Regions from separate parts of the Kurthia populi genome, predicted to be linked through region 2. Evidence: riboswitches for the same ligand, from Rfam matches in the RefSeq annotation. Region 2 holds a riboswitch; each other region holds the start of a gene.
The links. Region 2 has a riboswitch for lysine ahead of ACFSY7_RS18085 (aspartate kinase). Riboswitches for the same ligand answer to the same signal wherever they lie in the genome.

Region 1 (8,021 bases), on a different contig from region 2:
CGATTTCTTCATATTGTTTAACCACAGTCCCAATTATAGAGAACATGTGAAAAATTCTTTTGTTTTAAATCATCGGTATTAATAAAGAAGTTCCCAATGCCGACGTCACCCCATAAAATTTCCTGTGAACCAACTGTTTCACTGTCTAGCTGGAAAAGCAGGAAATCAAACGGTGTATCGTCATCACGTGGATCAAATTGTGTAAAGCCAGGGTAACCTCCAATACGATGCTCGAGGCCGCTAAATAATTCATAATAAGCCTCCATCAGGTCATCATTTTCGCGAAATTCCTCACCAAAATGCGCATCAAAATCGTACGTTTCTAAAGACATAGCCGCTTCCTTAATATCAAAGCTCATGGCAAGTTCCAAATCCTCATCTAATGGAAATTCATCATACGATATCGCATCTAAAAATGAAAAATCATCTAAAGCTGGTGCCTCGGTCGTCTCATGATACACAACGCGAAAACCTTCTTGCGTTGCAGGTTCATCAAAATCCATACCATATAAATCATCTGACGCAAGGAAAAATTGTAGCAAACCCGTCGTTGGTAATTCTTCTATTCCCTGAGGTATTTCTGAGAAGTTAATTTGAGCAAGTAATCGAAGTGGCTCGTGCTCTGGTGAAACTGGGTAAGGTTCATTTACAGGCCAATAAGGATGGCCACCAACCTTACTGTTCGTAAGGCTAATATTTTCTGATTCCTTCAAGGAAATTTTAATATACGGCTTCAAAGTCTCTTGAATCTGACTTTCAAAAGGTTGTAAAATCGCTGGTAATATCATATGAACGCCTCCTTAGAAATTAGTCTACCACAAAAGGAACGTTTGTTCTATTTTTAACGTAGTCGTTCGCCAATTAAACCAGCTAAAAATGCTTCTCGCATTGGCTCCCATTCGATTGTCAAATCAAGTAATTGTAACTGCTGTTTCGAAGCTTTAGGTATTAGAGCAAGTGCTTTTTCGCGAAAAGATTCTTTATACGTTTTTTCAATTTTTTTGTACGCTAAATAGGCTTGAACCTCACCTGATTTCAAACGATAAAGCTGTCCGACATCCCAAATTTTATGTAACGCGTCACTTGTATACTCCATACGAGCCACCATCCTTTATCAATGTAACTTTATTTTAAAGTATAGAAAGGACTGGCGACAATCATGAACGCTGTGTATATTTAGTGAACAGTTTTTTTGTTTTATATAGACTGGCGAGTAGTATTTTTATCAATATAAACAGATAGATATTCACAGATTATTGCATATTAAGCTATTTCCACTAAATAATTTATGGTAGAATCTAGATAGTAAAATATAAATAGGTCATTATAATTAATATTTCAGGAGGTATATGTATGAATCAACAATCTTTTTTAATTTATGCACTAGCAACAGGACTTACCGCTTCTACGCTTTCTTTACCGACAACAGCAAATGCTGAGACGGCGGTAGCGTTTGAAACGAAGGTCATGTATACCAATCATGGGGTCTATGCACGTACTGCACCGAACACTACTTCAAGTATTGTCACAACACTTGCAAAAAATACTGAACTGCAAGTTATTGATGGCTCAAAAAAATCGTGGTATCGCGTATTATTAGATGGTGAAATTGTCTATGTATATGGACAATATGTGACGTCTGAAAAGCCGACCACTACACCCGCATTAAAGGTTGTAAAAAAAGGCTATGTCTCGAAAGCGAAACTGAGCGTACGTGCAAGTGCTTCAGCAAAGGGTAAAAAGCGTGGCACACTCAAGGAAGGTGCCACTGTTCAGTTGACACAAAACTACACAGCAGCATCAAAGGATACTTTCTTCCAAGTTCTTTATAAAGGAAAAGTTGGTTATGTTGAGGCGAAGCATATTACCTTTACAAAGAAAGAAGTTGCCACAACCAAAACGGGCGTTGTTCGTAATATCGGCACAGTGACATTGAAAGTTCGTCAAGAGCCAAGTGTGACAAGTACGATTTTAGGCACACTTCAAAAGGGCGAAAAAGTTAAATTCGCTACAGCGTATAAAAAAGATGCCGCTGTTGAATGGTATAAAATTATTTATAAGGGCAAACCTGCGTATGTTTCGGCACAATATGTGACATTAGTATTTCCTAACGAAAAATAAAGAAACTCGGACAAAACACGTCATTTTCCTTTTTTATCCTTCACAACGAAAAACCGGAACCGTGCCACAGCGCGATTCCGGTTTTTCTTATGCTCTTATGAGAGATTATTTTTACACGTATGTCCCAGCCTCTTTATTTAAAAACCCGTTACAAAAGCGTCGATTATAAAAAAATGCACGTTAAAAACGAATGATTTCTCAGAAACCTTATCTATACAAAATGATTGCCATCCGGTTACACTACAGTGGAGATGAGCTTTCGATTATTTCTTCGCTCCAAAATCCCCTACTTGTTGCTTTGTATCCCCGCGATATTCCCAGGTCACCTTATAGTTAATGTCCTCTAGTTGCTGTTGAATTGTCTCTTTATCAAGTTGCACATAAAATACAGCCTCATAGTGATGCTCATTCAATGTATACGACCCAAACCAATAGCTTTTACCAAACAATGCACGTGCATTATCATCGACAGCTAATTTCGCATTCTGTAATTGCTCAAAGTTTTCAATCGTTAATGACAATGATACTTTTTGAAGCGCTTCTCTTGCTGGTTTTTCATCTAGTTGGACAGTGCCTAGCTCCTCATATTCTTGCTCATTGACCGCACCAATTGTCACATCTTTTTTAACAGACACTTTTTCATCTGCACAAGCCACCAATAATAGTGTGAAACAGATGAGAAGCAATACCTTATACTTTTTCATCGCTATGTCCCCTCCAAATCTAGCATAGCACGAAATCGTATACATGCTGCACAAAAAAAGAAGCTGTCCAAAAAGACAGCTTCTTCATGATTTATTTGAGTGCACGTTGTAAAAAGGCTTTTGTCCGCTCATGCTTTGGATTATTAAATAACTCATCCGGTGAGCCCTCTTCTACAATTAACCCCTTATCCATAAAAACAATTCGATCTGAAATTTCGCGTGCAAATTCCATTTCATGCGTCACGATAATCATCGTTAATCCCGACTGTGCAAGCTCCTTCATGACACGTAACACTTCACCGACCATCTCTGGATCTAGCGCAGATGTTGGTTCATCAAATAAAAGTGCATCTGGTGACATCGATAACGCACGCGCAATTGCTACACGTTGCTTTTGACCACCTGATAGTTGGTGAGGACGCGCCTTCACATAGCGATCCATACCAACAACCTTCAAATAGTTCAACGCAATTTCTTCGGCCTCCGCTTTTGAACGCTTCAGAATTTTCTTTTGCCCTACAGTACAGTTATTTAAAACATCCCAGTTATTAAATAAATTGAACTGCTGGAATACCATGCCCATATGCTTACGGTAATCATTCAAATTTTTCTTTTGTAAAATATTTTCACCATGATAAATAATTTCGCCACCTGAAGGTATTTCAAGTAGATTAATACAGCGAAGTAATGTTGATTTACCAGAGCCTGATGAACCAATAACCGTTACGACTTCTCCTTTTTCAACAGAAAAGTTAATGTCCTTTAAAACTTCATGCGAACCAAAGGATTTTGATAGATGCTGAATATCAATAACGTTTCCCATACTCTCTCTCCTTTACTCGCGTGATTTCGGACGCATAATGCCCGCTTCATCAAGCATTTGATAATTGGCCTTGCCTTCTAAACGACGCTCGAAGAAACGAAGCACCTGTGTCGCTGTCAGTGTCATAATTAAATAAATAATACACGCGATGAAGAATGATTCGAAGTAACGGAAGTTCGCACCCGCAATCGTTTTTGTTTGGAAGAACAGCTCATTTACGGTAATGACATTTAATACCGACGTATCTTTAATATTCATAATATATTGATTACCCGTTGCCGGTAAGATATTACGCAGCACCTGTGGTAACACAACAGATGTCATCGTCGTCCAATGATTCATCCCCATTGCGCGTGCCGCTTCAAATTGTCCCCTATCGACACTAATAATGCCGCCTCGTACAATCTCCGCCATATAGGCACCTGTATTTAATGACACAATGACGACTGCAGCAAATGTCGCATTCATATCACCATTAAAGCCGAAATCCGTACCAATTGTTGCTTTAAGCCATTGCATGATAAGCGGTGTGCCGTAGAAAATAACCATGGCCTGTACAATCATCGGTGTACCACGGAAGAATTCCACATAGACACGTAATAAGCCATTTACAATCGCTAAAAATGTTTTTTGACCGCCCTTTTGTGCTTTCGGAGTTGTATTAATGACGCCAATAATCAAACCGATTAATGCGCCAATAAGTGTCCCGAGTGTTGAAATAACTAGGGTCATCCAAGCGCCTCGTAAAAGCATCGGCCAGTTATTCGTAATAATGGTTATAAACCAATCTAAACTCATCAATATTCCTCCTCACAAGCAACTATTTTGCTGCTGGTTGATTTGCAATTGCTTCATCCATTAGCTTCGTACGATCGTCTTCAGAGATTTCTTTTAACGCCTCGTTTACTTTTGCTTTTAAATCACTGCCTTGCTGTAAGCCAACCGCAATTGCTGTATCCTCTTTACTTGTTTTAAAGCCATCTGTAAATTCAACCATTGCAAAATTATCGTTTGCGGCTGCTGCAGATACACCTTCTGGACGCTCTGAAACATAACCATCAATTTTACCTGACTCTAGTGCTACACGCATTGCCGGAAAGTTATCCATGGCAGATTGCTTTTTCACACCATCAATTTGATCAATTACTGAATAATGGAATGTATTTAATTGTGCAGTGATTTTAGCACCGCTGAAATCTGCTAACGACGTAGCATTTTCATATTTACTGCCTTTTTTCACAACCATTACAAGGTTAGACGTGTAATACACATCTGAGAAATCAATTGTTTTTAAACGCTCTTTTGTTGGCGACATACCTGCTACAATCGCATCAATCTTACCTGAAGTTAATGCGGGAACAAGTCCATCCCATTCTGTTTTCACAATAACTAATTCCTTACCTAATTTATCTGCTACCTTTTGTGCGATTGCAACATCGTACCCACCCGCATACTCAGAACCATCTTTAATTTTCACGGCGCCATTTGAATCGTCCTGTTGTGTCCAGTTAAATGGTGGATAACCTGCCTCCATCCCTACTGTAAATGTATCCTTTGAATCACCAGAAGATTCTGACTTATCAGAATCTGAAGCGCCACATCCTGCTAACGCAAGAACGAGTACAAGCATTAAACCTACTAACCATCCTGTTTTCTTCATCCTACTCTCTCCTTTTTTGTCATTAATTAGTTATTGGGACTAAACAAAAAAGGACCTGAGGTAAACTCAGGCCCCTAAATTATCTTTAGTCCCAGAATCCTCACAACATTCCAAATTGAGATAGCACAACTCACTTAAGGTGGAAACTCAAGCGAGACAGTCCTGCAATTGTTCACTGCAGACCCAGCACATGATGTTGAGAAATCGTCATGCACTTCGGCGATAATCCCTCATCAATCGTTTCATAACTCTTCTCTAGCTCATCGATTGTATCTTGACTTATCGCGCCTCTACCTCACGAAGCTGTGAGGCATTTATTCTAATTTATGAGACTAAATATACAGGAATGTTGTTTTTATGTCAATATAATTTGTCATAATATTTTTATTTTTCTAAACAATTTCGGTATTTACGACTAAATCATGCACATAAATGACTTCATTCCTTCGTATTTAATCAATCTTTATTTCTTTTTCAATAACATTTCCATAACGGATATAGATCGTATCTTTTTCATTGATTTGCCATTTATTGAGCGCATAGTCTGTAGCATTGTCTGCTGTTACTGTTAGAACCGGTCTATCCCCTGTTGAAAATTTGCCATTTTCATCATAGTCCAAATACAAATCACCTGCTTGAACGGTATTTTCATATTCCTCTGCATCTGCCCATTCACGCGCTTTTTGAGTCATTCGAACCGTCGCATTACTATTTTGAGATAGTGTAAAGCGTTCCACTTTTGGATCTTTCCCGGCTTCCTCTGACGTATAAAGTACATCCTTATAGCCGATTGTTGCCGGAGCTGTTAATGTGGGTACATCTTTTGTATCAATGCTTGTAATTGCCGGTCTCGTTGCCGGGCTATAAATTGTTCGCGTACGAGTTAATTTATCATTTTTATCGTAAATATAAACCGTTGTATAGCCATTTCGTAAAAATGTCACTGGTGCATATTTAATACGTCCAATCGTATACTCACCAGTTGTCTCACCATCAATCGATAGCATCGCTGGATTATAGCGTACTTTATAGCCACTAACATCTGCTTTTGGTACCTCACCCGCGTATTTTCCATTCACATCTTCATAGTGCCATGTTAAATCATTTAAATTATTAAAGTCGATTTCCCCCTTTGCTGGAAGCTTACTCGTCGTCAGCGCGGTCTGTGCAAGTGTTTTTCCGCTCGCATTTTTATAATAAATCGTTCCTTTTTGACCAGCAGTTGTTGGTGTTAATGACGTATACACCTCAGCACTTGTAAATGTTTTTATCGGTGCGTAGCGGAATGGAATTGTCTTTGGATACTGAATGGTCGATTTATTTGCAGCCTTGTAATAAGGGTCTCCGTATTGGTCTTTTTGTGTTGCACGAAGCCCCGGAACAGCGAGTGGATTAATATCCTTCTCTATATAGGCCTTATACGTTTTCGGTGCCGTAATCGTTGTTAGCTTCCGCTTACTATCCACCACATTCACTGTAAAGGATTGCGTATAATTCCCAGCCTTCACTGTAATTTTTGCTTTCCCTGCTTTTTTCGCTACTAAATGTGGTGCAATAATAGGCAGTGAATCTTCACTACTAGCGTCCTGTAGATCCTCGTCACGGAATGAAATAACAGACGTATCCGAGCTTGTATAGGTTAGATTTGCACCATTCACACGGAACCCTGGATTAGCAAACTGTGCAGTAGAGACATAGCCTAATTCACCGACAACTAATGTTTTAGTTGGTGTCATTTGATAGTTGTAGTAATCTTGTCGAACTTTTAGATAAATTTCATCTGTTGCTACTTCCTCCTTTGGATTGTAAGCAGTAAAACGAATTTTCGTATCTAGCTCGCGCTTCTTACCATTCTTCTCGACACTTACATGAAGTGGGTACACCCCTTTGTTCGTCGTAGCAAGTTCCCCTGTTGTCGAGGTGGCACCTTCCGTAAAGATTGCTTGCTGTGCTGTAAATTTTATATCATAGCCCGCTTCTTTCCACTCCTTGACACTCTTTTGAGTAGCACCAATCTGCAACGCCAACGTATTTTCCTCACCCGGCTCAAATGTATCATTCGCAAGTGCTAAACTCGCCTGCGTTAAATCATAGTTTAACGTAAAGCTTTGATCACCAATTTGAACAGAAATGTCTTCATCGAGTGGTACAGGTGTATTCAATAACCAAACAGAATTATCCTCTTCACTTTGTATATAACCTTTGCCCTTTACATTTTTCCCATTCACCCGAATTTGTTCTTTCAATAACCAACTCGTATCTTCTCCAAGCACTTGAAGACGATTCAAATCAAGCATCGAAACCGAGTCAATCGTCACTATAGGCACGCCTTGATTGAATTTCACTGGGTACGGGCTCGCATCACCATCCGCAAGCTTGCCGTCCTTATAATAGTAAAGGCCTTTATAATCCGTCAATTCTTGGCTTACCTTACCATAAAAATAAAGTGTTCCTTCATATAGATAGTTTCCTTGTGGTGCACGACCCTCTACAAATAAATGACCATCTCTTAGTTGTGTCGGTGCCGTAGTATCTAACTTGCCATCTTTAAATAAATACTGCTTTGTAGCATCCATTTTTTCACCTGTCGATAAATGGCCTTTTTCATATAAATAGTAGAGGCCCGCTTTTTGATATACCTTTTCATCCGCGCTACTTAAACGACCATCCACATATAAATACTGTAAGTCCTTTGTCTGTACATTCCCTTGCG
Region 2 (8,021 bases):
GTTATGCATTAAAGGACCACAAGTTATGAAGGGCTACTGGAATCGTACTGAGGAAACAGCACAAACATTACGTGATGGATGGCTATTGACAGGTGATATGGGGTATATGAACGAGGATGGTTATTTCTTCGTTGTGGACCGTAAAAAAGATATCATCATCGCAGGTGGCTACAATATTTATCCGCGTGAAGTCGAAGAGGTGTTATATGAGCATGAAGGGATTCAAGAATGTGTCGTTATCGGAGTACCAGATCCGTATCGCGGTGAAACTGTAAAAGCCTTTATCGTGAAAAAAGAAGGTGCAGAGGTGAGTGATGACGAATTAAATCGTTACTGCCGTAAAAATTTAGCATCATATAAAGTACCACGTATTTACGAATTTAGAGAAGAGTTACCGAAGACCGCGGTAGGGAAAATCTTGCGTCGTCAGCTTGTTGATGAAGAAAAAGCAAAACAAAATGATAACCTTGCTTGACAAAACTTACCAGGTGCATTTATTATAAAGATGTGAATGAATAACCATTCATTTTTTGGATATGGTGGTGATACAAAGTGAGGAAAGAAAAGCCGAAGTATAAGCAAATTATAGACGCTGCAGTAATTGTTATTGCAGAAAACGGCTATCATCAAGCGCAAGTTTCGAAAATCGCGAAGCAGGCTGGTGTTGCGGATGGAACCATTTATTTATACTTCAAAAATAAAGAGGATATTTTAATCTCCGTTTTTGAAGATAAGATGGCAGTTTTTATTAACCGCTTACAAGTGATTGTAGATCGCAATGAAACAGCTTCTGAGAAACTGCAAAAGATGATTGAAAGTCACTTTAAAGTACAAACGGATAATAAACATCTCGGGATCGTGACACAACTAGAATTGCGCCAATCCAATATTGAAGTTCGAGCGAAAATTAATGCTATTTTAAAAGGTTATCTCGATTTAATCGATGAAATCTTACGACAAGGTGTTAATGCAGGTGACTTCAGAGCGAATATGGACATTCGTTTGGCGAGACAATGTATTTTTGGAACCATTGATGAAGTAACGACTTCATGGGTGATGAAAGACCAAAAATTTGATTTGCTCGCACTAGCACCCAAAGTATATGAGTTATTGCTAAATGGTATTAAGTCATAATTTAGAGACTGAGCTTTTGCTCAGCCTCTTACATATAGGAGGGAATTAGCGAATGAGCTTTCTACAATTATCGAACCAAGGCGCCCTAGCAGTCATTACGATTAATCGCCCACCCGCGAACGCAATGAGCTATGCGCTGATCGTCGAGCTTGACGGTCTATTTGATAAAATTGCCAACGATCCAGATACACGTGTTGTCGTTATTCACGGCGAAGGCCGATTTTTCTCAGCTGGTGCAGACATTAAAGAGTTTACGCAAGTTGAAACGGAAAAACAAATGCATGATCAGACAATGGCTGTGCATAAAATTTTCAGAAAAATCGAAACTTTCGAGAAACCAGTTATCGCGGCCATTCATGGTGCTGCGCTAGGTGGCGGATTGGAATTAGCCATGAGTTGCCATATCCGATATGTCGCGTCTAATGCCAAGCTTGGGCTTCCTGAGCTTAACCTTGGATTAATTCCAGGGTATGGTGGTACGCAACGATTACCGAGCCATGTTGGACTTGCTAAAGCAGCAGAAATGATGTTTACGTCTGAGTCATTAACAGGTGAGGAAGCTGTACAGTGGGGGTTAGCTAATGCTCATTTTCCAGAAGAGGAGCTGAAAGCGAGTGTACTTCAAAAAGCACAAAAAATTGCTGAAAAGAGTCCACTAGCATTAAAATCAGCCATCGACCTACTTCGTTTAGGCGATACACCCAATCTAAAGGAAACATTAGAAGCGGAAGCCGAGCACTTTGCAGCATGCTTTAAGACAGAAGATGCAAAAGAAGGCATCGCAGCGTTTGTAGAAAAACGCAAGCCAGTATTTAAGGGAAAATAGATAATACACATAGGGAGGTTTACGATTATGAACATCTTTGTATTAGTAAAAAGAACTTTTGATACGGAAGAAAAAATCGTTATTAACGGAGGTCAAATTCAAGAAGACGGTGCGGAATTCATCATCAATCCGTACGATGAATATGCCATCGAAGAAGCGATTAAAATCCGCGACGCTGAGGGCGGCGAAGTAACAGTACTGACAATCGGTAATGAGGAGTCAGAAAAACAACTTCGTACAGCATTAGCAATGGGCGCAGATAAAGCCGTATTAATCAACGCTGAAGAAGATTTAGATGATTTAGACCAATATACAATCTCAGCTATTTTAGCAGAATACCTAAAAGATAAAGAAGCAGACTTAATCCTAGGCGGTAACGTTGCAATCGACGGCGGCTCAGGTCAAGTAGCTCCACGTTTAGCAGAATTATTAGGCATTAACTATGTAACAACTATTACTTCTCTTGAAATTAGTGGCGGTAAAGCAAACATCGTTCGCGACGTTGAAGGGGATTCAGAAGAAATCGAAACAGCTCTACCTCTATTAATCACAGCACAACAAGGTTTAAATGAACCTCGCTATCCTTCACTACAAGGGATTATGAAAGCGAAGAAAAAACCGCTTGAAGAATTAGAGTTAGATGATTTAGACATCGATGAAGACGATGTAGAACCAAAAACAAACGTTGTGGAAATTTTCCTTCCACCAACAAAAGCAGCAGGTCGCGTACTTGAAGGTGAATTACCAGCTCAAGTGAAAGAATTAGTATCATTACTACATTCTGAAGCGAAAGTTATTTAACATCCTAAGTAAACAAATTGATGGGAGGATTTACAATGTCAAAAAAAGTAGTTGTTTTAGCAGAAGCACGTGAAGGCGCGTTACGAAATGTATCATTTGAAGCAATCGCAGCAGGTAAAACGATCTCTGGCGGCGGCGAAGTCGTTGCAGCATTATTCGGCCAATCAGTAGGTGACTTAGCAGGTGAGCTATTCGCTTATGGTGCTGACCGTGTTATTACAGTGGAGCACCCACACTTACAACATTATACTTCTGATGGTTTCGGTCAAGCGCTTAACGCGGTAATCGACCAAGAAGGCCCAGAAGCAATCGTGTTTGGTCACACAGCACTTGGTAAAGATTTATCACCAAAAGTTGCGGCAAAACTAGAAGCAGGTCTTATCTCAGACGTCACAAAAATCGAGGGTGAAGGCGATAGCGCACAATTTATCCGCTCAATCTACTCTGGTAAAGCGTTTGAAAAAGTGGAATCTCAAAGCTCTCCACTATTAGTATCTGTACGTCCGAATAACATCGAGCCTCTTGAAAAAGATGCATCGAAGTCGGGCTCTGCTGAAGCATTATCAGTAGATATTACAAACTTACGTACAATCGTGAAAAACGTTGTTCGTAAATCGACAGAAGGCGTTGACCTTTCAGAAGCGAAAGTAATCGTTTCTGGTGGTCGTGGCGTAAAGAGCTCTGAAGGCTTCGAACCATTAAAACAGCTTGCTAATCTTCTTGGCGGTGCGGTTGGCGCATCTCGTGGTGCATGTGACGCAGAATACTGTGATTACTCACTACAAATCGGCCAAACAGGTAAAGTTGTAACACCAGACCTTTATATCGCTGCAGGTATCTCTGGTGCAATCCAACATTTAGCGGGTATGTCGAATTCAAAAGTCATTGTTGCTATTAACAAAGACCCAGAAGCAAACATCTTCAATGTGGCTGACTACGGTATTGTAGGCGACTTATTCGAAGTAGTACCTCTTCTAATCGAAGAAGTTAAAGCGCTTCAAGTGAACGCGTAATTTTAAAAACACTGGGGAATCACAGCAATGTGGTTCCCCGTTTTATATTAAAAAAGATATGAAAGAGACGACTTTATAGGAAATCCGCATTGGATAAAAGAGATACCGGAAGATTCATTCGCTAGATTATGCGGATATATCTTTATATCAAGCAAAAAAGTCGCAGGCACCCTTGAAATGTGCTAAACTTTCGGTAATGAGAACTAAGGAGGCTATATAATTATGGCAATTAAACATGCAACAGACGCGTCATTCCATGGCGATATTGAAAAAGGTTTAGTATTAGTAGATTTCTGGGCAACTTGGTGTGGACCATGTAAAATGATCGCGCCAGTTCTTGAAGAACTAGCACCTGAAATCGAAGGACAAGCAGAAATCGTAAAAGTAGATGTTGACCAAAACCAACAAACAGCTGCTGAATTCGGTATTATGTCAATTCCTACACTTGTATTATTCAAAGATGGCGAATTAGTAGATAAAGTTGTTGGTTACCAACCAAAAGAAGCTTTAGCTGAATTCGTATCAAAACACGCTTAATACGCAACAACATATAGAAAGAAGAGCGCTTGTGCTACGGCATAAGCGCTCTTTTTTTGTGAACGCCTGTTCGATTTTGTATAATGAGTATATGAGGGGGGAACGTCATTGAATGACTTATTAAAACAAAAGCTCGCTATCTTACCGGATAAGCCGGGTTGCTACTTAATGAAGGACCGACAAGGAACGATTATTTATGTAGGGAAAGCGAAAGTTTTAAAAAATCGTGTGCGCTCGTATTTTACCGGTTCACATAATGCGAAAACGGAGCGCTTAGTTAGTGAAATTGTCGATTTTGAATACATTATGACATCCTCGGATATGGAAGCCTTTTTACTAGAGCTTAATCTAATTAAATTACATGACCCAAAATATAATATTATGCTGAAGGATGATAAAACATATCCTTATTTGAAAATAACAAATGAACGCTACCCACGCCTAATGATTACGCGTAAGGTGAAAAAGGACCGCGCAAAATACTTTGGTCCTTATCCAAACGGCTATGCCGCTGCTGAAACGAAGAAGCTACTAGATCGTTTATATCCATTACGCAAATGTGATCCGATGCCAAATCGCGTTTGTCTCTATTATCATATCGGCCAGTGTCTTGCGCCTTGTGTCAAAGACATTCCTAAGGAAACCTATGATGACATGAAGCAGGAAATTTCACGCTTTTTAAAGGGTGGGCAGGATGATGTCAAAAAAGAATTAACGAAGAAAATGTATGAAGCCTCTGAGCAGCTTGATTTTGAGCGAGCAAAGGAATTTCGAGACCAAATTGCGCATATCGAAAAAGTTGTAGAACATCAAAAAATTATTATTAATGACTTCACAGATCGCGATATTTTTGGTTATGCGGTCGATAAGGGCTGGATTTGTGTACAGGTCTTTTTTGTACGTCAAGGCAAGCTAATCGAGCGTGAAGTATCGATGTTCCCGTCCTACGGAGAGCCGGAAGAAGAATTCTTAACATTTGTGGCGCGCTTTTATGAAAAAGGGCATTTGCTACCGAAGGAAATACTCGTCCCACAACAAATTGATGCGAAGATGCTAGAAGAGGCGCTGCATGCTACTGTACTACAGCCACAAAAGGGTAAGAAAAAAGAATTGCTAGAGCTTGCGACGCAAAATGCGCAAAACTCGATTGATGAGAAATTTAAGCTGATTGAGCGTCAAGAGGAGCGCACGATTGGAGCCTGTGAGGAACTAGGGGATGCATTACAAATCGTTACACCGCTGCGCATCGAAGCCTTTGATAACTCACATATTTTTGGTGCCGATACCGTCTCTGCAATGGTTGTATTCGTTGACGGTAAGCCGAGTAAAAAGGATTATCGTAAATTTAAAATTCAGCAGGCAGAGGCGCATGATGATTACGGAGCGATGCGTGAGGTCGTACGTCGTCGTTATACACGGATGTTACGTGATGACCAGCCTTGGCCTGATTTAATCGTCACAGATGGCGGTAAAGGGCAAATGGAGGTCGTGCGCGAGGTGCTAGAGGATGAGCTAGGGCTCGATATTCCGATTGTTGGTCTGGCAAAGGATGATAAGCACCGTACGAAGCAGCTGCTATACGGTATGCCACCGGAGCTTGTGCCACTCAAGCATAATAGTGAGGCCTTTTATTTATTACAGCGTATACAAGATGAAGTGCACCGCTTTGCGATTACGTTCCATCGTCAGTTGCACCAAAAAAATGCCATTACGTCGGTATTAGATGAGATACCAGGCGTTGGTCCAAAGCGAAAGCAGCAACTACTGCGTCATTTCGGCTCGATTAAGAAAATTAAAGAAGCAGATGAGGCACAATTAGTAGAAGCTGGACTACCTAAATCATTAAGTAATACCGTAATTGCGTATTTTTCAAAAAAATAATTGTCCTTTTCCAAATATTGTGATAATGTTAAAGCACCAAATGAAATCACTAGATTAGTGATGATAGAGGCGCGGAACTCTAATAGTAAACATTCTTAGGTTGGATAGAACCGGTGAGGAGTGTTGAAAGGGGAGGCCGCCGAAATGGTTAGGAAATCTATTCTTTCTAACTGTTGGTTCTACATTTAAGAAATGTGGAATTGTCAGAATCAGCAATGGTTCTGGAGGGCTATCACACATGAATGTTCGAACGATGAACGTACATGCGAAGGTCGGCCTAAAATTTAGGTCGGCCTTTTTTCGATTCATGTTGACTGCCTGACATAGACAATATGTGGGGAGCGAATAAATTTGAGTACTTTAGTTGTAAAATTTGGCGGTACTTCGGTAGCGACAACAGAACGAATTCAGCACGTAGCACAGCGAATTCAAAAGGAATATAAAAAAGGGCATAGCATTGTGGCTGTTGTATCTGCAATGGGGAAAACGACCGATCAACTTGTCGCAATGGCAAATGAGATAGCAACGACTCCTTCAAAACGTGAAATGGATGTTCTGCTAACAACAGGTGAGCAGGTGACAATTTCATTATTATCGATGGCGCTTCAATCTTTAGGCATTGAAGCACAGTCTTTTACAGGGTGGCAAGCGGGCATTGTGACGGAGCAAGTACCGAGCAATGCACGTATTGAAAACATTCAAGCAAAAATGATTCAGCAAGCATTAAATGAGCATAAAATTGCCGTTGTAGCGGGTTTCCAAGGCATTGATGCACAAGGGAATATTACGACGCTCGGTCGAGGTGGCTCAGATACGACAGCTGTGGCACTTGCGGCAGCTCTTGGCGCAGAACGCTGTGATATTTACACCGATGTGGACGGCGTGTATACAAGTGACCCACGCTATATTAAAGGCGCGCGTAAGCTACAGGAGATGTCTTATGATGAAATGCTTGAACTCGCACGTTTAGGCGCGGGTGTGCTTCATCCACGTAGCGTGGAGGTCGCTAAAAATCATCGTATGCCGATGACCGTTCGCTCGAGTTATGAAGAAGTTGAGGGAACGATTTTGAAGGAGGAAGTTATAGTGGAAAAAAATCTAGTAGTGCGCGGAGTTGCCTTTGAAGAGCAAATCGTGCGTATGACCGTTTATTATAATGAAAGCTATACTGGCTCACTTGCCAATATTTTTACAACATTAGCTAAAAATCATATCAATGTTGATATTATTGTACAGGCGCTTGTCGCACAAGGCAGTCCAACGGTGTCATTCTCTGTTAAAGAATCACAGTTACAAGAGACATTAGCCGTTTTAGCAGCACATAAAAGTACATTAGGCTATGACCATATCGAGCATGAGAGTCAATTAGCAAAAGTATCGATTGTTGGCTCAGGTATGGCCTCTAATCCAGGAGTTGCGGCGGCGATGTTTGACCGTCTATACCGCGAAGGCATCGGTGTGAAGATGGTTAGTACATCTGAAATCAAAGTGTCGGTCGTAGTAGCGCATGAAGATATGTTAAAAGCAGCCAATGCTCTACATGAGGAATTTGAATTAAGTAAAGTTTCAGTAGAAGTTTAAACGGAAAAGAAATAAAAAAAGAGTAGTCTTTTGTGTAGGCAAATGTCCAGTTATCTAAGTGGAAATTGAACAGAAATCTCTAAAAATTTTGAGTTTCTTCTATTTAAAAATGAAATGACATGAAAGGCATCGATAATAAACGATTATTTTCATAAATCAGTCATTTTATTATAAGACGAATTGTAATATTAAGTGCACCACTCAAAATAAATAAAAAAAGACCCATTCAATATGAGCCTGTATAATTA
Region 3 (8,021 bases), on a different contig from region 2:
GTCGCTTCAATATGGTGTTTATTATTTCTGGCGCCTTTAGTATTTTCTCGAAAAAGGAAGTTGTCGAAGTAGGGGGTTACTTGCGGGATACAATCGGTGAGGATATGGAGCTTGTCGTGCGTCTACATCGCTTGATTCGCAAAAAACAAAAGTCTAAAAAAATTAAGTTTTTACCGTATCCAGTATGCTGGACAGAGGCTCCTGAAACGTATCAGCAGCTGAAGCGTCAGCGTAGTCGCTGGCATCAAGGGTTAATGGAAAGCTTATGGCGTAATAAACAAATTTTCGCAAATCCCAAATACGGTAAGCTAGGCTTTATCGCCTTTCCGTATTTCTTATTTATCGAATGCTTAGGACCGATTATCGAATTTGCGGGCTACTTATATGTGATTTTCGCCTTTTTCACAGGTGGTGTGTATTTAGAGTTTGCGTTGTTATTACTCTTATTATTCGTTATCAATGGCGCACTATTTTCGATGGTATCTGTCATTATGGAGTCATGGCTAATGAAGCGTTACATATCAGTAAAAGATATTTGGCGCTTATTCGTCTTAGCCATCACTGAAATCTTTTGGTATAAACCATGTACATTATGGTTCCGTCTACTCGGCTTGTGGAATTATGCTCGCGGTAAAAGTAGCTGGGGCGAAATGGTTCGAAAAGGCTTATAAGGGGATGCGACGATGAAAAAATTACTGATTATTTTTGGTGCGGCCATAGCGCTTTTACTTGTGATTTTTGGGGGCTGGCAATTGAAAAGTGACCAAAAACTCTCGATTGCGATTATCGATAAAACAGTTGCAACGACGGAGTATCAAGAGCATCAGGGGTTAAACTGGCTATTAAAAGCAGAGAAATATGTAAATGATAAGGGAGAACCGTATGCCCTAACAGATTACTTTGGCTATCATCCTGAGCAGGACCAGCCTGTAGGGAAACTCCCGACATCATATGACGATACGAATTTGATTTATATTGCAGATACATATGGTGTCTATGAGGAGAAGCAAGGACAGGCTAAGCCGAAAAAGCTCGATGGTGGGCTGACGATGGATGAATGGAATGCGGTTTTTAAACGTCTTGAAGATGATAAGGCGGTTACGCTTGTAACGGAATTTAATACACTCGCATCGCCAACAACGACCGAGGTACGTGAGCATATGAGCAGTGTACTTGGCATTCATTCGTCTGGCTGGATTGGCCGTCATTTTAATGAATTATCACTCGACAATCCGGATATGCCGAGTTGGTTAAAGAACGAAAAGAATTGGCCGTATAGTGGCGCTGGCTTTGTGCTTGTGAATGAGGAACAAGAGAAATACTTTATTCTCAAGGATGACAAGGATGTGGCTAGTAAACTTACGGTGAAGTACACCGAAGCGGGTCAAAAAGCATTTGATTTAACAGAGTCCGTCGCATTTAATGGCTGGTTTGATATTGTTGAAAGTGAATCAGCAGAAGCGACACTCGCAAACTTCCACTGGGATTTAACGGATTCAGGGAAGCAGTTAATGAAAGAACATGGTGTGCCAACAAAATTTGTCGCTGTTAATAAAATGACGATGAACAATGCGACAGCGTATTACTTTGCGGGGCAATTCAATGTAACACCGTCTGTGCCGAATTACTATCAATTCCTTGGTGTGGAGATATTGAATAGTTGGATTAGTCATTTTAGTAAGGAAACGGGCTTCTACTGGGATGCATATGTACCGATGATGAAAAAGGTACTCGCCCAAACGACCGCACAAAAAAATAAAAAGGTAGCGGCCCTCAAAAAACCAAAGGAAGTTCAATATGTGTCGCGCATTCATGACAATGATATGCAGGTGCAAGTGAATGGAAAATGGCAGTCAATGAAAATTCAAGGCGTCAATGTAGGGATGGGAAAACCCGGTACGTTCCCTGGACAGGCAGCGATTACGGAAAATGAATATTATAAATGGTTCCAAGATATTGGTAAGCTTGGCTCCAATACGATGCGTGTTTATACGGTGCAACCACCTGGGTTTTATAATGCATTGAAGCGTTATAACGAAGCACACGAACAAAAGCTTTATTTGTTGCATGGTACGTGGATTGATGAGGAACGAATTGTTCATAAGGGTAATGTCTTTGACAAGCAGGCGACAACGGAATTCCGTGATGAAATTCGCCACATCGTCGATATTCTTCATGGCAATGAAATGATTGCTTATAAAAAGGGGCATGCAACAGGGGCCTATACAGCCGATGTGTCAGAGTATGTCATCGGTTGGGTGCTTGGCATTGAGTGGGACCCAGTGATGGTGAAGTCAACGAATAAGAAAAACAAAGCAGTTGGCGACTATAAAGGCACATATGTATATACAAAGGGTGCATCGCCATTTGAACATTGGATTGCTGAAAATCTAGATTATGTCGCAAAATATGAAAAAGATAAGTATAACTGGGTTCGTCCACTAAGCTTCACAAACTGGGTGACGACAGATCTACTGGAGCATCCTGAGGAGCCTGATCCAGAGGAGGACTTAGTATCCGTCAATCCGAATGTTATTCATTTAAAAGGGGACGTAACGAAAACACAGCAATTCGCAAGCTATCATGTGTATCCGTATTATCCTGAATCGCTGAATTACCAATACAATGATTATATCGATTTTCGTGGCAAGAAAAATAACTACGCAGCGTATTTAAAGGATTTACATGCAGCACATGATATGCCGGTGTTAATCGCAGAGTTTGGGATTCCATCATCACGAGGAAAAACGCATAATAACGTCAATGGTTGGAATCAGGGGCATATGTCTGAAACACAACAAGGCGAGACACTCGTTCATTTATTCGAGGATATTTTACATGAGGATATGATGGGCGGCTTAATCTTTACCTGGCAGGATGAATGGTTTAAGCGGACGTGGAATACGATGGATTTAGATGACCCAGATCGTCGTCCATTTTGGTCAAATGCACAGACGAGTGAGCAGCAATTTGGCTTATTGAGCTTTGATGTATTAAAGGTGAAGGTCGATGGGGATGATCGTGACTGGGAAGGCGCAAAGACCATGTATGAGTCAAGTGGGCCAATCAAGTCACTCATGATGCAGCATGATGAGCGCTATGTGTATTATAAAATTCAAATGAGTGCTGATGCGAAGGGGTATCCGATGCTCATGCTTGATACGAAGCAGACGCAAGGTAATACAAAGATTAATAACTATAAGTTGAAAACTGAAAATGGACTCGAGTTTATCGCACCGTTAAAATCAGCGAAAAATGCTCGTCTACTTGTCGATACACAGTATGATATTTATGCACTGTATTACGGCAAATACGATCCAGAAAATATTACGTATCATCCTGAAAAAAATACAGGAAATTTTACGAAAATTAATTATGTACTAAGCAATGAATTAAACATCCCAACAACGAAAGAAAAAATCCCATTCGTTGGGTATGAAACGGGTAAATTACTTGAAGGCAATGCGAACCCTGAAGCAGAAGACTATAATTCTCTTGTCGATTTTAATATAAATGAAGAAGAGCATTTTATTGAACTACGTGTGCCGTGGTTGCTCATGAGTTTCTCAGACCCAAGTTTGAAGGAAGTAATTGGCGATATTGATAAGCCGGATTATATGGCACGTGAAAAGGTAGACGGCATTCACGTAGGTGTTGCCTTTATGAATGATGAGGACAAAGTTGTTCAAACGTTGCCAGCAAAAAAAGGCAATACGATTAGTCCGTTCAAACAATATACATGGGCAAACTGGGAGCAGCCGAACTCGATTTATCGTCTGAAGCCATCCTACTACATGGTACAGGATGCCTTTATGAAAAATGAACAAGCCTTTGTGAAATAACGAAATGAGGCTTTGACATACGTGTAAAAATCACCTCTCATAGGAGCATAAGAAAAACCGGAATCGCGCGGTGGCGCGGTTCCGGTTTTTCATTGCGAACGCTAAAAAAAGAACATGACGTGTTTTGCCCCAGTCTCATTTTTTTATGCACTGTCAGAAATCATTGATTGCTTCAAGGAGCGGGTTTTGGCTACGACATATTTCTAAATAAGTGCCAAACTACGTCTATTTTCGTACGTAAAAAGAGAGTTTTAATAAGCATCATGCAGAAAGCTGTCAACGAAAATTTTTATTTGCGATTTTTTCATAGATGTTTATTATTTTTAAGATATGAAAAAGGCCCGTTTTCGGTTGTTTTCGGCAAAAACAGGTGCTTTCAGGCTCTCCGAGGGTTGTTTTTGCACGAAAACTCGGATTTGATCAGTCTAGCATGTCATTTATTGAAACAAATCAAAAATGCGCCATGCAGCACGTTTTTTCTAAGTGAAAGAGAACCGTTAGAGGCCGAAAATAGACCCGAACTCGTGAAAAATGGGCTGAAAACGACCCTTCTTTGTCCGGTTTTGATAAGATGCTGTACAAAGTTATTGTACGTATCAACCGAAAAAAACATAATTATTTGATATGAAATGCTATTTGGACAAATGATTAGCGTTTCACTAGGTTCATAGACATAGCGCTGACACTTATTAAAAAATAAGTCGTATGCAAAAGACGCTTTCTAGCAGGATGTGGCTTTTTAAATAAATGATTCGAAATAAAAAATGGTGTGACATTTAAACGTCACACCGCATGTATTAATCATTTGTTACATACCGATCTTTCGCGCTCGCATAGGAGAAGAAGAATAAAATAATCGCAACGGCTAAGTAAACAAAGTTCGCGCTATGGAAGCCGCCAGCGTAATCATGTACGAAGCCGTATAATACCGGACCGGTTGCGGCTAATAAATAACCGATGGATTGCCCAAAGCCTGATAGCTCCGCTGCCTCGTAAGCGTTACGTGCACGAACAGAGAAGAACATCATACAAATACCAAACGATGCACCACCCGCAAGCCCTAGAAAAATCATCCACAACCATGTGAGGCTCGTCCATTCAAGTAAGAGACCACCAAAACCGATTAAATAAAACAGTGAAAACATCGCAACAAGTGGGCGCTGGTCGCGTGTACGGCCCGCTAAAATGGGAATAATAAAGGTCATCGGAATTTGTGAAAATTGTAGTACAGAGAACATTGCACCCGATGCACTCGCACTCATTCCTTGCTCGGTAAGCATTGCCGGAACCCATGCGACGGTCGTATAAAATAAAAATGACTGAAAGCCCATCGCGAAGGTCAAAGCCCATGTCAGGGGATATTGCCAAATTTTCTTTTTCGGTGGCTTACCTGAAAGATTGGCTGCATTTACATGATCCGTCTTTTTCGTTTGTGGTAGCCACACGATAATCGCAATAATGATAAAAACAAGCCAAATGGATAGCGTGCCTTGCCAGCCAAGTGCTGTGGTTGCGATTGGATAGCTTACACCTGCTGCTAGACTTGCTGTTACATTCATCGAAACGGTAAAAATGGCTGTCAGTAGCCCGATTTGAAGCGGGAAGCGAAGCTTAATGATGCTTGGCATCAATACATTACTAAATGCAATACCGATACCGATTAGCACTGTGCCGATGTAGAGCATCGTGCTACTGCCAAGCGAGCGTAAAATAACACCGATTGCTAAAATGAACATCGCAATAAATAAAGTGCGCTCGATGCCAATTCGGCGAGATACCTTTGGAACGATTGGTGAGACGACGGCAAATGCTAGAAGCGGAATCGTCGTAATGAAGCCTGCTATAACATTTGAAATATGTAGGTTATCACGTAAAATTTCGACAATTGGGCCGACTGATGTTATCGGGGAGCGCATCGTAAAGGAAATACAAACGATGCCTAGTACGAATAACCAGGTCGCCTTCGTCCATTTGCGTGAAGTTTCAAAATGTGATTGTTCCATATTCCTCCTCCTATTCCTGAATTGAACTAAGCGTAACAGGTTCGACAAGTAAAGTATAGAAACAAATTATTAGAGGATTACATAAGTTTTAATGTCAATTAAGTCTTGAAGTGAATTGTGTTTTATATTAGAATGAAACGAGTATTAAAAAGAATATTGCAATGCCTCATCCAGCAAAAAAGGTGAGGTAGAGGTCGCGAACGTTATTAGTATCATTTTCGAGATGAGAAAGCATTACTGACAAAATGAGAAAGGAACGTTTGCCGAAGTATTTCAAATGCTTTTATCATTTGAATGCTGGGGCTGTCGCTTAATAGGTGCAGAACTGTCACGTAACAACGTGTTGAGCTATCTTTAATCTAAGTTTGGTGGGACTACTGTATACATACAACCCATTTTAGAGAAAGTTCTAGAATGGGTTTTTTTATTCAGAAAAACCACTGTTAGACCTTGATACGCAATAGGAAAAGAGGAAATTTTTTATGAGCAACAATACAGAACAGCTCGAGTTGAGCCGTGGTCTTAAATCGCGCCATATCACGATGATTTCGCTTGGTGGTACGATTGGGACAGGTTTATTACTAGCAAGTGGGAACTCGATTGCACAGGCAGGTCCTGGTGGCGCACTTTTAGCTTATGCCTTAATTGGTGTGATGGTGTACTTCTTAATGACCGGTCTTGGTGAAATGTCGGCTTACATGCCAGTATCATCTACGAGCACATACGCAACACGTTTTATTGATCCATCACTTGGATTCGCATTAGGTTGGAACTATTGGTATAACTGGGCAGTAACAATCGCGGCAGAAGTAGCGGCCGTAGCACTTGTTATGAAATATTGGTTCCCAGATACACCTTCATATATTTGGAGTGCTGCATTCCTTATTATTATTTTCTTACTGAACTATTTATCAGTAAACACATTTGGTGAAAGTGAATATTGGTTTGCGTTTATTAAAGTCGCAACGATCATCATTTTCTTAATCGTATCATTCTTAATGATCTTTGGTATTATCGGTGGGAAAGCGCCGGTTGGCTTCACAAACTTCTTTGAAGGTGACGGTCCATTCCACGGTGGTTTCTTCGCAATACTAGGTATTTTCCTAGCAGCAGGGTTCTCATTCCAAGGGACAGAATTACTTGGTGCGACTGCTGGTGAAGCAAAAGATCCTGAAAAAACAATTCCAAAAGCCGTGAAATCTATTTTCTGGCGTATTTTATTATTCTATATTCTAGCGTTATTCGCGATTGGTTTATTATTACCTTACACAGACCCTCGCTTAGTGAATACTGATGACAATGTAGCGATTAGCCCATTCACATTAGTATTTGAAAATGCGGGTATTGCGTTTGCGGCAACATTAATGAATGCGGTTGTGTTAACAGCGATTTTATCAGCAGGTAACTCTGGCTTATACGCATCATCACGTACATTATGGCAGTTAGCAAAAGACGGCTTAGCGCCAAAAATCTTCTTAAAATTAAACCGTAAAGGCGTGCCAGTAGCTGCATTAGTATTAACGGTATTAGTAGCCTGCCTAGCGTTCCTAACATCATTCTTCGGCACAGGTGAAGTATATATGTGGTTATTATCTTCATCTGGTATGTGTGGCTTTATCGCTTGGATTGGGATGGCCGCAAGTCATTACCGCTTCCGTCGCGCATATATCGCACAAGGAAAAGATTTAAATGATTTACCATATCGTTCTGGCTGGTACCCATTTGGTCCGATTTTCGCCTTTATTTTATGTGCGATTATTTTAGTCGGCCAAGTTCAAGACTTTATGGGTGGCGACATCGACTGGGTAGGAATGACGGTTTCATACATTAGTGTACCGATTTTCTTACTATTATGGATTGGCTATAAAGTGAAACACAAAACAAAAGTATACAAACTACAAGATGTTGATTTAGAAACGGATCATCGTCAGTAGCTAAAAAAAAGAGTCGCATTGCGGCTCTTTTTTTGTTCGTAAAACGATATAAAACGAAAAACTTTTCATATCATAAAATTGACGTTATATACAAAAATGAGAAAAATGTTCGTGAAACAGCTAAAAAAACGTGCATGAGCAAAAGAATGTTAAGAAATTAGTTTATTTTCATAATATTCAAAATAAATAAAATTCTTAAACGTGTATTGATTTTAAGAAGTAGAGTGATATACTTTGTACAT

Region 1: another riboswitch for lysine. It lies ahead of ACFSY7_RS04740 (transporter substrate-binding domain-containing protein); the one in region 2 lies ahead of ACFSY7_RS18085 (aspartate kinase).
Region 3: another riboswitch for lysine. It lies ahead of ACFSY7_RS08880 (amino acid permease); the one in region 2 lies ahead of ACFSY7_RS18085 (aspartate kinase).

What each region holds. Positions count from the first base shown of each region.
Region 1 is NZ_JBHUOR010000024.1:14,046-22,066, reverse strand. Features, by position in the region: gene ACFSY7_RS04770 (YwqG family protein) at 18-788, opposite strand; gene ACFSY7_RS04765 (hypothetical protein) at 842-1,096, opposite strand; gene ACFSY7_RS04760 (SH3 domain-containing protein) at 1,354-2,121, shown strand; gene ACFSY7_RS04755 (hypothetical protein) at 2,385-2,825, opposite strand; gene ACFSY7_RS04750 (amino acid ABC transporter ATP-binding protein) at 2,917-3,648, opposite strand; gene ACFSY7_RS04745 (amino acid ABC transporter permease) at 3,661-4,446, opposite strand; gene ACFSY7_RS04740 (transporter substrate-binding domain-containing protein) at 4,469-5,308, opposite strand; lysine riboswitch at 5,422-5,609, opposite strand; gene ACFSY7_RS04735 (hypothetical protein) at 5,761-8,021, opposite strand, start outside.
Region 2 is NZ_JBHUOR010000139.1:26-8,046, reverse strand. Features, by position in the region: gene ACFSY7_RS18120 (AMP-binding protein) at 1-475, shown strand, start outside; gene ACFSY7_RS18115 (TetR/AcrR family transcriptional regulator) at 553-1,134, shown strand; gene ACFSY7_RS18110 (enoyl-CoA hydratase) at 1,187-1,960, shown strand; gene ACFSY7_RS18105 (electron transfer flavoprotein subunit beta/FixA family protein) at 1,988-2,761, shown strand; gene ACFSY7_RS18100 (electron transfer flavoprotein subunit alpha/FixB family protein) at 2,797-3,774, shown strand; gene trxA (thioredoxin) at 3,997-4,311, shown strand; gene uvrC (excinuclease ABC subunit UvrC) at 4,420-6,192, shown strand; lysine riboswitch at 6,249-6,432, shown strand; gene ACFSY7_RS18085 (aspartate kinase) at 6,544-7,773, shown strand.
Region 3 is NZ_JBHUOR010000042.1:46,837-54,857, forward strand. Features, by position in the region: gene ACFSY7_RS08865 (glycosyltransferase family 2 protein) at 1-671, shown strand, start outside; gene ACFSY7_RS08870 (hypothetical protein) at 684-3,842, shown strand; gene ACFSY7_RS08875 (CynX/NimT family MFS transporter) at 4,640-5,845, opposite strand; lysine riboswitch at 6,026-6,204, shown strand; gene ACFSY7_RS08880 (amino acid permease) at 6,328-7,779, shown strand.